DNA from 3 places in the Cupriavidus sp. HE11 genome. Region 2 is predicted to be linked to each of the others. Evidence: predicted binding sites of a transcription regulator. Region 2 holds the regulator's gene; each other region holds the start of a gene.
The links. The regulator sigma-54, encoded in region 2, starts transcription at its own class of promoters, with help from an activator protein. The targets are predictions, from matches to a motif close to TGGCANGNAANCTGCTTT.
Positions count from the first base shown of each region.

Region 1: a site for sigma-54 is predicted at 2,574-2,591, ahead of ACOABP_RS17920 (ammonium transporter). Genes of this name have one in related genera too.
Region 3: a site for sigma-54 is predicted at 2,687-2,704, ahead of ACOABP_RS21510 (pilin). Genes of this name have one in related genera too.

Region 1 covers NZ_CP184465.1:103,169-107,800, reverse strand. Annotated here, with positions in the region: gene ACOABP_RS17940 (class I adenylate-forming enzyme family protein) at 1-584, shown strand, start outside; gene ACOABP_RS17935 (CreA family protein) at 625-1,113, opposite strand; gene ACOABP_RS17930 (acyl-CoA thioesterase) at 1,110-1,598, opposite strand; gene ACOABP_RS17925 (HU family DNA-binding protein) at 1,779-2,060, opposite strand; gene ACOABP_RS17920 (ammonium transporter) at 2,623-3,825, shown strand; gene ACOABP_RS17915 (mechanosensitive ion channel family protein) at 4,059-4,632, shown strand, end outside.
Region 2 covers NZ_CP184464.1:2,291,529-2,296,160, reverse strand. Annotated here, with positions in the region: gene lptA (lipopolysaccharide transport periplasmic protein LptA) at 1-105, shown strand, start outside; gene lptB (LPS export ABC transporter ATP-binding protein) at 129-929, shown strand; gene ACOABP_RS10680 (RNA polymerase factor sigma-54) at 1,107-2,588, shown strand; gene hpf (ribosome hibernation-promoting factor, HPF/YfiA family) at 2,639-2,992, shown strand; gene ptsN (PTS IIA-like nitrogen regulatory protein PtsN) at 3,492-3,947, shown strand; gene hprK (HPr(Ser) kinase/phosphatase) at 4,016-4,632, shown strand, end outside.
Region 3 covers NZ_CP184465.1:914,899-919,530, forward strand. Annotated here, with positions in the region: gene ACOABP_RS21495 (gamma-glutamyltransferase family protein) at 1-1,095, opposite strand, end outside; gene ACOABP_RS21500 (LysR substrate-binding domain-containing protein) at 1,227-2,168, shown strand; gene ACOABP_RS21505 (YnfA family protein) at 2,202-2,519, shown strand; gene ACOABP_RS21510 (pilin) at 2,758-3,261, shown strand; gene ACOABP_RS21515 (tripartite tricarboxylate transporter substrate-binding protein) at 3,346-4,344, opposite strand; gene ACOABP_RS21520 (acyl-CoA dehydrogenase family protein) at 4,392-4,632, opposite strand, start outside.

The sequences.
Region 1 (4,632 bases), on a different replicon from region 2:
CCACCTTTACGAGCCACAGCGCCGACGAGTACATCCACCGGCCGGATGCCAGCGGGCCAACGCTGCCCATCGGCGAAATGAAGATCGACGACGGCTTCGGCAATGCCCTGCCGACCGGCGAGATCGGCGAACTGATGGTGCGCGGCGCCAACGTCGTACGCGGCTACTGGAACAAGCCCGAGGCCACGGCAAAGACCTTTGTCGACGGATGGCTGCACACCGGCGACGTGGCGCGGCTGGACGAGGAAGGCTTCCTCTACATCGTCGACCGCATGAAGGACATGCTGATCCGCGGCGGCGAGAACATCTACTGCATCGAGGTGGAAAGCGCGCTGTATGCGCATCCGGCCGTCATGGATGCGGCGGTTGTCGGCATTGCGCACCGCACGCTGGGCGAAGAACCGGGCGCCGTGGTCAGCCTGAAGCCGGGCACACAGGTCACCGAAGCCGAGCTGCAGGATTTCGTGCGCCAGCAGCTGGCCGCGTTCAAGGTGCCGGTGCGAATCATCGTCCGCGACGACATGCTGCCCCGCAACCCGAACGGCAAGGTCCTGAAGTCGAACCTGCGCAAGCTGTTCGAATAGGAAGGCGCGGCGTCGCGAGCCTGGCGACGCCGCGAGACCGTTACTTCACCGGAATCGGCGTCCCGGCAGGCACCGGGACGGCCGTTACCGCGTTCTGCGGGCTGCCGCTGACAATCCGGTCCGAATAGGTCAGGTAGACCAGCGTATTGCGCTTGCGATCGACGGCGCGCACCACGTGCAGCGTCTTAAACAGGATCGACATGCGCTCCGAGAACACGTCCTCCTGCGCCTTGAGCGGCCCCTTGAACGCGATCGTACCCACCTGGCGGCAGGCAATCGATGCCTCGGGCGGGTCCTCGGCCATGCCGAACGTGCCCTTGATGCCGCCGGTGCGGGCACGCGACACGTAGCAGGTCACGCCTTCGACCTGCGGATCGTCGTAGGCCTCGATCACGACCTTGTCCGACCCCGTCACGCGGAAATTCGTAGAAACGCTACCGATTTCCTCGGCATGGGCGGCGGCCAGCAGCGTGGCCAAGCCACAGGCCAGCCCGACTGCCACGACATTGCGCAACGGCCTGGGCGTCATTCGGTGGTCGCCCCCTTGATCTCGTCGTGGCGGCGCTCCATTTCCTGGCGCAGCGCGCGGCGCTGCTTGGCGGCTTCGAAACGCTGGCGCTCCACTTCGTCGCGCGGCTGCAGCGGCGGCACTTCGGCCGGCGTGCCGTTGTCGTCCACGGCCACCATCGTGAAATAGCAGCTGTTGGTATGGCGAACCACCTTGCTGCGAATGTTCTCGGTCACCACCTTGATGCCGATTTCCATCGAGCTGCGGCCCGTGAAGTTCACCGCCGCCAGGAACGTCACCAGTTCCCCGACGTGGATCGGCTGGCGGAACACCACCTGGTCGACCGACAGCGTCACGACATAACGCCCGGCATAGCGGCTAGCGCAGGCGTAGGCCACCATATCCAGGTACTTGAGGATCGTGCCGCCGTGGACATTGCCGGAGAAATTGGCCATGTCCGGCGTCATCAGCACGGTCATGGACAGCTGGTGGGACAAATCATTCATCGCAGAAAATCCAGAAATCGAGCCTGAGGCGCGGGCAGTGTAACCCGGTGCGCCGCGTCATGGCATACCGGACGGCGCGTTTTTCCGCTGCCGGGCGCCAGACAGTCTGAATAATCCGCGGGACAAAATAGAAAAGCGGCCCTGCAGGCCGCTTTCTTTACTTCCTGGGACGCGATGCGCTTACTTCTTCTTGTTCACGGCGTCCTTGAAACCCTGGCCGGCCGAGAACTTCACCGTCTTGGCGGCCGGGATCTTGATCGTTTCGCCGGTGCGCGGATTGCGACCGGTACGTGCAGCACGCTTGCCCGAGCTGAAGCTGCCAAAACCCACCAGCGTGACCGAGTCACCCTTCGCGACTGCCTTCTTGATACTGTCCAGCGCAGCGTTCAGCGCGCGCTCGGCGGCGGCGTTGCTGAGTTCTGCTTCCGCGGCGATGGCCGATACCAGTTCACCTTTATTCATGGCTGATTTCCCTTGTTTGGTCGTCGTCACCGGACTTTTCCCAAGTGGCAAAAGTCCGATCGGCGCAGTCTAATCTGCCCTTTGCAGCTTGAGCAATCCCCAGTGGCACCGATGCAACGAAAACTGCCGGAAATCGTTCTCTGACAAGACTTAGCGGGGTTTTTACCCCTCTGTTTTCCGAATCGGCACATCACATTTCGGAGACTGGACGTATCGGACGACGCACTTTGTGAAACCAGCAGAAAGTTGCCGATACTCCACTGAAACACGCAATTTACACCCCCATTTGCCACACTCGTGGCAACGGACGTCATCGCTCTATTTCGGTGCATAAACGCGTCATGCACCATTCGAGTTCCATTCCGCCCTGCGGTATGCGTCGTTTTGGCGCATGCATGCCCCGGAATCGCCCCGCGCCCGTTCGCCCAGGACCTGCTTCCCGGATGCAGCAATCGCCAGTTGTGTGCGTATCGCCCTGATTTGGCGCTGCAGTCCCCGTTTTGCGGCCAAAACTGGAACGCTAATTGCTTGTCCGTGCTCCCATTTTGAGCATGAGGTAACGATGGACAACCTGAAGACAGGGACGGATGCCTTGTTCATCCTGCTGGGCGCGATCATGGTGCTGGCAATGCACGCCGGGTTCGCCTTCCTGGAACTTGGCACGGTTCGCAAGAAGAATCAGGTCAATGCACTGGTAAAGATTCTGGTCGATTTCGCAGTGTCGACACTCGCCTACTTCTTCATCGGCTACACGATTGCCTACGGGGTGCAGTTCTTTGCCGGCGCCGAGACGCTGGCCGAAAAAAATGGTCACGAACTGGTGAAGTTCTTCTTCCTGGCAACGTTTGCCGCGGCCATCCCGGCGATTATTTCGGGCGGCATCGCGGAGCGCTCGCGGTTCAATCCGCAACTGATGGCAACTTTCGTGCTGGTGGGCTTTGTCTATCCGTTCTTCGAGGGCATCGTCTGGAATAACCGCCTGGGCGTGCAGGACTGGCTGGCCTCGGTGACCGGGGCGCCGTTCCACGACTTCGCCGGTTCGGTGGTGGTGCATGCCGTGGGCGGCTGGATCGCCCTGCCCGCCGTGCTGCTGCTGGGCGCGCGCCGTGGCCGTTACCAGAAGGATGGCCGCATCAGCGCGCATCCGCCGTCGAACATCCCGTTCCTGGCGCTGGGCGCCTGGGTGCTGGCAGTGGGCTGGTTCGGCTTCAATGTCATGAGCGCGCAGACCATCGACAAGATCAGTGGCCTGGTAGCCATCAACTCGCTGATGGCGATGGTCGGCGGCACGCTGGCGGCATGGGCGGCCGGCCGCAACGACCCGGGCTTCTCGTACAACGGCCCGCTGGCCGGGCTGGTGGCGGTATGCGCCGGGTCGGACATCATGCATCCGCTGGGCGCGCTGGTAACCGGTGTCGTGGCCGGCGTGCTGTTCGTCCATATGTTCACGCTGGCCCAGAACAAATGGCATATCGACGATGTGCTGGGTGTCTGGCCGCTGCACGGCCTCTGCGGTGCCTGGGGCGGCATTGCCGCGGGCATTTTCGGCAGCCACCTGCTGGGTGGCATGGGCGGCGTATCGCTGGTGTCCCAGGTGGCCGGCACGCTGATGGGTATCGTGGTCGCGCTGGTCGGTGGCACGGTGGTCTACGGCACGCTGAAGAAGCTGGTGGGCATCCGCCTGGACCCGGAAGAGGAATTCAACGGCGCCGACCTGACGCTGCACCGGATCTCGGCCACGCCGGAGCGTGAAACGAACTGGTAACCCACGGATTTGCAAAGCAATGTGTGAAAAAGCGGCCGGGCATTTACCCGGCCGTTTTTACTTGGCGCGCAAAAAAGATTGACTTGAACTTTCGCTGGCGGGCGCCCAATAATGCCCTTGCCCATTCCGTAAACGCCGACACAGGCGTGCCTTGTGATCCTGACATTATCGACAGCACCTTCCGGTTTTGCTGTCCCTGGTTTTTCCTGCCCGTAAATCACAGGAGCATGTTCATGGATACCACCTCGCTGCAAAGCATCCGCGACGTCATTTACAGCTATGCCACCATATTCGGCGTGAAAATACTGGCCGCGCTGGCATTCTGGGTAGTAGGCCGCTGGCTGATCCATTTCGTGGTGCGCCTGGTGCAGAACTCACTGTCCAAGCAAAGCGTCGACCCCACCCTGCTGCGCTATGTCGGATCGATTGTCACCGTCACACTGAATGTGGTGCTGGTGATCGGCATCCTCGGCTATTTCGGCATCCAGACCACCACGTTCGCGGCGCTGATCGCCGCGGCCGGCGTAGCCATCGGCATGGCGTGGTCCGGGCTGATGTCGAACTTCGCCGCCGGCGCCTTCCTGGTTGTCCTGCGTCCGTTCAAGGTGGGCGATTTCGTGACCGTGGGCGGCGTGACCGGTACGGTGCGCGAAATTGGTCTTTTTGCGACGTCACTCGACACCCCGGACAACGTCCTGACCGTGATCGGCAACAACAAGATCTTCAGCGACACGATCCAGAATTTCACGGCCAATCCGTTCCGGCGCGTGGAACTGAAGGCGCAACTGGCCGGCACCACCGACGCGA
Region 2 (4,632 bases):
TCGGGCCGCGTGCGCGCGGTGCTGTCGCCCCGCGCGGACGCCAGCGCCCCGGCCGCGTCCAGCGCGCCGCTGGACCTGAAGCCGTCCACCGCGCCCAAGCCTTAACGTTTTACCTCCAGCCAGTCCTGATGAACGATACCGCCACGCTCGCCGCCTCTGCCCCGTCCAACGCATCCGCCGTCCGCACCGACAGCAGCACACTGGTCGTGCGTCACCTGAAGAAGCGCTACGGCACGCGCACGGTGGTCAAGGACGTATCGCTCGATGTGAAAAGCGGCGAGGTGGTGGGGCTGCTTGGCCCCAATGGCGCGGGCAAGACCACGTCGTTCTACATGATCGTGGGCCTGGTGGCGCTGGACGAGGGCGACATCGTCCTCGACGACGAGCACATCAGCGGCCTGGCCATTCACGAACGCGCCCGCATGGGCCTGTCCTACCTGCCGCAGGAAGCGTCGGTCTTCCGCAAGCTCAACGTGGAAGAGAATATCCGCGCGGTGCTGGAGCTGCAGCTGGAGAACGGCAAGCCGCTGCCGAAGGCCGAGATCGAACGCCGCCTGGATTCGCTGCTGGACGACCTGCAGATTGCCCACCTGCGCAACAACCCCGCGCTGTCGCTGTCGGGCGGCGAGCGCCGCCGCGTGGAAATCGCCCGTGCGCTGGCGTCGTCGCCGCGCTTCATCCTGCTCGACGAGCCGTTTGCAGGCGTGGACCCGATCGCCGTAGGCGAAATCCAGCGGATCGTGAGCTTCCTGAAGGCGCGCAATATCGGCGTGCTGATCACCGACCACAATGTGCGCGAAACGCTGGGCATCTGCGACCACGCGTACATCATCAGCGAAGGCACCGTGCTGGCCGCCGGCCAGCCCGAGGAAATCATCGCCAACGAGTCGGTGCGACGCGTCTACCTGGGCGAAAACTTCCGCATGTAAGCCCCCGGCCGCCCTTGCGGCCGCTCTTCCGACGGGCCATCCGGCACGTCATCGGCAGGTCATTTCTACCGCACTTGCCAACGGTTTTTCCAAAGCCGTTTCCGATCAGGAAGCCGAAGCGATAGGTTGTAGCAAATTCCGTTCCAACAACGGAAAGATGCGCATAGAATAGGTCGCATGAAACCTTCGCTTCAGCTCCGCCTCTCCCAGCATCTGGCCCTGACGCCGCAACTGCAACAGTCCATCCGGCTGCTGCAGCTTTCCACGCTCGAACTGCAACAGGAAGTGGAACAGGCGCTGACGGAAAACCCGCTGCTTGAACGCGAGAACGACTGGATCGAAAGCCCGCTGCGCGTGGCGGCGGACGGCTCCGTCAACCTGCAGAGCGCCCCGGCGCCGGCCCCGGCCGAGCCGCAGGCCAACGGTGACGACCGCGCCGAGCACGCGGCTGGCGGCGACGAAGAAGGTTTTAGCGATTCCGCGAGCGAAGACTATGGCAGCGACTGGAGCCTGGACGACTTCGCTCGCCGTCCGCAGAACGACGAAGACGAAAAGACGCCGATGCAGTTACGCGATGCGGACCCCACGCTGCGCGAATACCTGATGGAACAGCTGACGCCGCTGAAGATTTCGGCGCGCGACAAGGGCCTGGCCATTTTTCTGATCGAATCGCTCGACGACGACGGATACCTGAGTGCGTCACTCGAGGAAATCTGCACCGAACTGCCCGAAGAGCTGGAATTCGAGATCGAGGAAGTGCAGGCCATGCTGACGCTGCTGCAGAGCTTCGATCCGCCGGGCGTGGGCGCGCGCAATGCCGCCGAGTGCCTGAGCCTGCAACTGAAGCGGCTGCAGCATCCGCAACGCGAACTGGCCCTGTCCATCGTCAACCATCATCTTGAACTGCTGGCCGTAAGGGATTACACGCGTCTCAAGAAAGCGCTGCAGGTTGACGAAATTGCACTAAAGGCGGCGCACGATCTGATCCGCTCGCTGGCACCGTACCCGGGGCATGCGTACAGCCGCCCCGAAGCGGATTTCGTGGTGCCCGACGTGTTCGTGCGCAAGAGCGGCAGCAGCTGGATTGCACAGCTGAATCCGGACGTCATGCCGCGCCTGCGCATCAACGACATGTACGCGCAGATTTTGCGCGGTGCAAAAGGAGAAGCGGGTGCGGCGGGCCTGCAGCAGAAGCTGCAGGAAGCCCGGTGGCTCATCAAGAACATTCAGCAGAGATTCGACACGATCCTGCGTGTGGCGCAGGCAATTGTGGAGCGTCAGAAGAACTTCTTTTCGCACGGCGAAATAGCAATGCGCCCCTTGGTTTTGCGGGAAATAGCCGATACACTCGGTTTACATGAGTCGACCATTTCCCGGGTGACTACGAACAAATACATGGCCACGCCAATGGGTACTTTCGAGTTGAAGTACTTCTTTGGTAGCCACGTCTCCACGGAGACGGGCGGCGCGGCCTCATCCACGGCGATCCGCGCGCTGATCAAGCAACTGATAGGAGCCGAAGACCCCAGGAATCCTCTTTCCGACAGCCGCATCGCCGAATTGCTGGGCGAACAGGGCTTTGTGGTCGCACGCCGCACGGTGGCCAAATACCGCGAAGCGCTGAAGATCCCCGCAGTGAATCTCCGCAAGTCTTTGTAGCCGAGCCGCAACCGCCTGCCTGGTGCGGCTCTTTCAGAAGGAGAAGCGCTATGAACTTCAAGATCAGTGGACACCACCTCGACATCACGCCGCCGCTGCGTGAGTATGTGGAAACGAAACTGGAGCGAATTGTCAGACATTTCGATCAGGTCATTGGCGTGAGCGTGCTGCTATCTGTCGACAACCACAAGGAAAAGGACAAGCGTCAGTACGCGGAAATCAATCTTCATCTCAAGGGCAAGGACATCTTCGTCGAAGCGCACCATGAAGACCTGTACGCCGCGATCGACTGTCTGGTCGACAAGCTCGACCGGCAGGTGATCCGCTACAAGGACCGCGTGCAAGGCCATGACCGGGAAGCGGTCAAGTACCAGATGGCTGAAGCCCAACTACAGCAACAATAGGCTGGCAACCCGTGAACTGCCCCTCCAGGTGGACTTGAACATCCCCCGAAAGGACTGATAGGAAGAGAGCAAAGCCGCGCAGATGCGCGGCTTTTTTGATGGGTGCACGCTCCCGGCAGGCCGAAACTCTCCGTTACCTTCGCGCCACGGCAGAAACCATTTGATTCACCGGGGGTGTTCGCATCTTGCGCGGCTCGGTGTATGCTGCGCCATACAATAACGACAGGCAGAACGGTCCCGGTGACCCGCACGGCATACCGCATGACGGAAGATCATGCAGGCGCTGGCGGCAATACCCGGGTGGGCAATCCGGCCGGCCAACCGCGGCACCACCCGCGGCGCCGGCGCTGCAGCGCACAAGCGCGCTGTAGCCCTGCTCTATAATGAGCCGGACGCTCCAATGCGTGCGTCCACCAAGCACTCGATATCCTGAATTGCCCCATCCGGCGGGACGGCATTTGTGCGCCGTATCGCCAACCTGACTTCTCGTGCATCGCCCATGAATCGTTTGGCCAAATTGCTGCCACCCGGCAACATCCACCTCGACGTCACCGTCACCAGCAAGAAGCGGGTCTTCGAGCAAGCCGGGCTCCTGTTCGAGAACAACCATGGTGTGGCCCGGGCCACCGTCACGGACAACCTTTTCGCGCGCGAATCGCTTGGCTCGACTGGCCTGGGTGCCGGCGTGGCCATTCCGCACGGCCGCATCAAGGGCCTGAAGCAGCCGCTGGCCGGCTTCATGCGCCTGGCCGAACCGATTCCGTTCGAATCGCCCGACGGCAAGCCGGTCTCGCTATTGATTTTCCTGCTGGTGCCCGAACAGGCCACGCAGCAGCACCTCGAAATTCTCTCGGAAATCGCACAATTGCTGTCGGATCGCGAGATGCGCGAAGGCCTGGCCACGCTGCCCACGCCCGAAGCCGTCCACCAGTTGCTGACCGAATGGCATCCGTGACGATCCGCCGGCTGGCCTGGCTGGCCGGCTGAAGCCATACCCCGCCCCCTCGTAGAAAGTCATCCCGCATGGAACTCACCGGCGTCACCTCGCAGTCGATCTTCGACGACAACGCAGCCGACATCAAACTGTCGTGGGTCGCCGGTCTGGAAGGGGCCGACCGTGCCTTCGATGTCGAATTCGCTCGCGAAGCCACTTCGGCCGCCGACCTGGTGGGCCACCTGAACCTGATCCACCCGAACCGGATCCAGGTACTGGGCAAGCCCGAGATCCAGTATTACCAGCGACTGGACGACGAACCGCGCAAGCGCCAGATGGGCGAGCTGATCCTGCTGGAGCCTCCGTTCCTGGTGGTGGCCGATGGCATGGAGCCCCCGCCCGACCTGGAATTGCGTTGCACGCGCTCGTCGACCCCGCTGTTCACGACGCCGGTGTCCTCGGCGGCCGTGATCGATCACCTGCGCCTGTACCTGTCGCGCATCTCGGCACCGCGCGTGACGATGCACGGGGTGTTCCTCGACATCCTGGGCATGGGCGTGCTGATCATGGGCGAATCGGGCCTGGGCAAGAGCGAACTGGGTCTGGAACTGATCTCGCGCGGCCATGGCCTGGTGGCCGACGATGCCGTCGATTTTGTCCGGCTGGGCCCTGATTTCATCGAAGGCCGCTGCCCGCCCCTGCTGCA
Region 3 (4,632 bases), on a different replicon from region 2:
GAGCGTGCCCGGCTGCATCGTCAGCGACGCCCGGTCACCAATCAGCGCGGCGCGCGACGCCAGGTAGTGCGGATTGAGCAGCGCGCAGAGATGGCTGTCCTCAAACAACGGATCGCCATACCAGGCGGTGCGGTCGGCCATTGCCAGCTTGGCGGCCTCGGCAATCTTGTGGACGAACTCGGGCGAGGTCGGCGCGTGGGCGTCGAGGCCGGCATGGCGCAGCATGCCAAGCTGCTGCAGGAACATCGGGCCCTGGCTCCAGATATCGCACTTGGCTACCGAATAGCGGCCGAAGTCGAGCGAGACCGGCGCTTCCACGGTGGGCTTCCAGCCGGCCAGGTCGTCGTAGCGCAGCAGGCCCGTATGCTTTTCGCCCGTGGTGTCGCGCACGGGGGTGTTGCGGCAGTACTCGTCGATGGCCTCGGCCACGAAGCCGCGATACCAGCAGTGCATCGCCGCATCGATCTGGCCCTCGCGGCTGTCGCTCTGGCTCACGGCCGTCTCGACGATGCGCGTGTAAGTGTCGGCCAGCACCGGCAGCGTGTGCAGCGCGCCGGGGCGCGGCACCTTGCCATCGGGCAGCCAGGTATCGGCCGAGCTGTGCCATTCGTCGCGGAACAGCTGCTGCACGGCCAGGATGGCCTGCGAGATGCGCGGCACCAGCGGGAAGCCGTTGCGCGCGTAGCCAATGGCGGGCGCCAGCACATCGGCCAGCGACCATGTGCCCTGGTCGCGCAGCATGGTCAGCCATGCGCCAAACGCGCCAGGCACCGTGGCGGGCATCAGGCCGATGCCGGGCATCAGTTCCATGCCCTGCTTGCGCAACGCTTCGGGATCGGCCAGCGCGGGGGCCGGGCCCTGACCACAGACCGAGCGCACCGCGCGGTCCTTCTCGCTCCAGAACAGGATCGGCACCTCGCCGCCGGGGCCGTTCAGGTGCGGTTCCACCACCTGCAGCACGAAACCCGCCGCCACCGCGGCATCGAAGGCATTGCCCCCGCGCTCCAGCACGCCCATGGCCGTCTGCGTGGCAAGCCAGTGGGTGGATGCGGCGACGCCGAACGTGCCGACGATCTCGGGGCGTGTCGTGAACATGGGAAATGACTCCTCTTTGATGCATTTGACTTGTGATTCGAGTATAGGCAGATGGAATAACTGCCAGTATCGAATTACTTATCGTAGTATTACCGTTTGGTTATACCCATCAACCGCAACGTCCCTCCCTTATGCCGATTGCCACCGACAAGCTGCTGCATCAGATCGTATCGCGCCTGCGCCTGCGTCATTTGCCGCTGCTGCTGGCGCTGGAGCGCCAGCGTTCGGTATCGCGTGTAGCGGCGGAGATGAACCTGTCCCAGCCGGCCGTGACCAAGGCGCTGCGCGAGATTGAGGACATTTTCATGACGCCGCTGTTCACCCGCACCCGCAACGGGCTGGAGCCCACGGCCACCGGAGCCGCCGTACTGAGCCATGCGCGCATGACGATGGCCGACGCCGAGGCGCTGGGCCGGCAACTGGCGGTGATCGAGGCCGGCCGGCGGGGCCGGCTGCGGCTGGGCGTGATTCCCTACACGGCCCGCGCAGTGCTGGACGCCGCGCTGGCCTATGGGCTCAACCAGCAACCGCGCATCTCGGTGGTGGTGCGCGAAGGCACCACCGACGAACTGGTCAGCGCGCTGCGCCAGCACGAACTGGACTGCGTGATCGCGCGCTCGTTCTACCTGGCAGGCGAAGATATCGTGCAGCAACCGCTCTATCGAGAAGAGCCCGTGCTCGTGGTACCTTCGCGGGCCAAGGCGCGCCTGTCGCGTGGCGAACTTGACTGGAAACGGCTGGCGGAACTCGACTGGATCCTGCCTCCGCCACACACGCCGGTGCGCCGCACGATCAATACGATGTTCGCGGTGGCCGGTGTGGCACCGCCGCTGCCCATCGTCGAAACCTATTCGATCAAACCGATGGCCACGCTGCTGCGCAGCCAGCCTGACACCATCACCATCGTGCCGCGCGCCGTGGCCGCCGAGCTGATCGAACTGGGCGACGCGGCAGCGCTGCCGTTCTCGCTGAGCTGGGACTTGCCGCCCGTGGGCGTGATGTGGCGGCGCGAGACGGAAGAGAATGAGCTGGTGATGCCGCTGGTGGCGGCGCTAAAGGCGGCGGTGGCGTAAGACGCCCTGATCAACGACTACACAGAAGCAAGCATGAAAACCGTCGGACTCTACTTCCTGACCGCCCTGGCCGAAATCCTCGGATGCTACCTGCCCTACCTCTGGCTGCGTCAGAACGCCAGCGCATGGGTATTGATCCCAGCCGCCGCCTCGCTGGCCGCCTTCGCGTGGCTGCTTACCTTGCACCCCGACGCCTCGGGCCGGGTCTATGCCGCCTACGGCGGTATTTATATAGCAGTGGCCATCGCCTGGCTCTGGCTGGTCGACGGCGTCCGGCCCAGCGTCTGGGATATGACAGGTGTCACAATTGCCGTCGCCGGCATGGCCGTGATCGTGTTTCAGCCGCGCTAATATCAGAATTAAGGGCGAATTAAGCGCCACATTCCCTGACAAAAACCGTCACCTTGTGCTTCTTGAGCCATACCCTCCGAGAGTGGGGTGACGGGAATTGTCAGATACATCTGGTTACAGGTGACAAGAAATCTCACATTTCGGCGATTTCTAGCCGAATTACGACCTGGCACGCCTGTTGCTCTATATGCACCCGACAGCAACTGCTGTTCTCAATTAATTCAAAGGGGTCAATTCCATGAAAAAAGCACGGATGGGAATCCACCAACGGGTCCAGAAGGGTTTCACGCTGATCGAACTGATGATCGTGGTCGCGATCATCGGTATCCTGGCTGCTATTGCGATTCCGCAATATCAGACGTACGTGGCCAAGTCGCAAGTTAGCCGAGTGATCGGTGAACTGTCGGCCCTGCGCACGGCAGCCGAGACCTGCCTGAACGAAGGCCGCACGGTCATCACTACGCCGGATGTGCCGCCTGCTGCCACCACCGACTGCAACATGGGTCGTACCGCTTCGAACCTGATCACGGACAACGCCACGGCCCTCGGCGGTATCGCCACTGTGGCCCTGGCTGCCAATGCGTCGACCATTAGTGGCGTGTTGGGCGGTGCTGCACAAGCCGCAGTGGCTGGCGCTACCATCACGTGGACCCGCGATGCGAACGGTAGCTGGGGCTGCGCCATCACGACTGCTCCGGCCACGTTCAACGCTTCGTTTGCACCGGCAAGCTGCCCAATGTAATTGGCATCTAGCATTCAAGAAAAGCCCTGGACTTTCCCCAGGGTTTTTTTCATTTCAGGGGCCGCAACTTCTAGCCCCGCCTCTTCACCCCGCCTCCCCCCGCATCCCAATCTCCCCAATCAGCTTCCGGTACCGCGCATTGTCAGCCGCCACCATCTGCGTGAACTGCGCCGGCGAATCGCTCTTCCGAAGCTCCCCTGCATTCGCCTTCATCGTCGCGTCGAGCTTGCCGCTGTTCTGCAGCGCGACCACCGCGTCGAATAGCCGTTTCGCCATTGGCGCCGGCAAGCCAGCCGGGGCAAACAAGCCACTCCAGTTATCGAGCACAAACCCCGGCGGCAACGATTCCGCCAAAGTCGGCACGTTCGGGAAATAGCTGGTCCGCGCAGCCGATGACACCGCCAGCGCGCGAATCTGGCCGTTGCGCAGGAACGGCGCCGCCGTCGACATCACCGGCATGCCGAATTGCGTCTGGCCGCTCAGCATCGACGTCAGGATTTCGCTGGCGCCCTTGTACGGGATATGCACGGCCTCGACATGATTCTGGTGCAGCAGCGATTCCACGGCCAGGTGCGAGACGCTGCCCTTGCCGCCCGACCCGTAGTTCAGCGCACCCGGCTTCTTCTTCATCGCCTCGATCAGTTCCCGCGCCGTCCTGAACGGCGACGACGCTGGCACGGCCAGCACCACGGGGCCGCCCGATAGCGCCGAGATCGCCGTGAAGTCGCGGGCGGCGTCGTACGGTTGATCCTTGTACAGATGGACGTTGATCACGTGCTGGTTGGCAAGGATGCCCAGCGTGTAGCCATCGGGCTCGGCGCGCTTCAGCGCCCGGGCGCCGATGATGCCGCCAGCCCCGCCGATGTTCTCCACCACCAGCGGCTGGCCCAGCACCGGCGACAGTTCCGCCGAGATGGTCCGGGCGATGGAATCGGGTGCGGTGCCCGCGATAAACGGCACGATCAGCCGGATCGGGCGCGAAGGATACGGCGCGGCGGCCACGGCCACGCGGCTCATCACGCCACCCAGTGCGGCGGCACCGGCTGCGGCGCCTGCCGTAGCCAGCCATTGACGACGATTCATGTTGTCTCCTGTGTTTTTTTCTGATGTGTGGCGCGCGTGTGGCGCAATCAGGCCTCGGCCGGGTCCAGGATGGCCTTGGCAATCGTATTGCGCTGGATCTCGCTGGTGCCCGTGAAGATGCGGAACATGCGCAGCTTGCGCCAGGTCTGCTCCACCGGATGCCCGCGCGTGACACCGAGGTTGCCGTGGATCTGCACGGCTTTGTCCGCCACCTCGAAGCAGCGCTCCGACACGAACAGCTTGCACGCGGCCGCCTTCATGCGCAGGTCGGCACCGGCATCGGCCAGC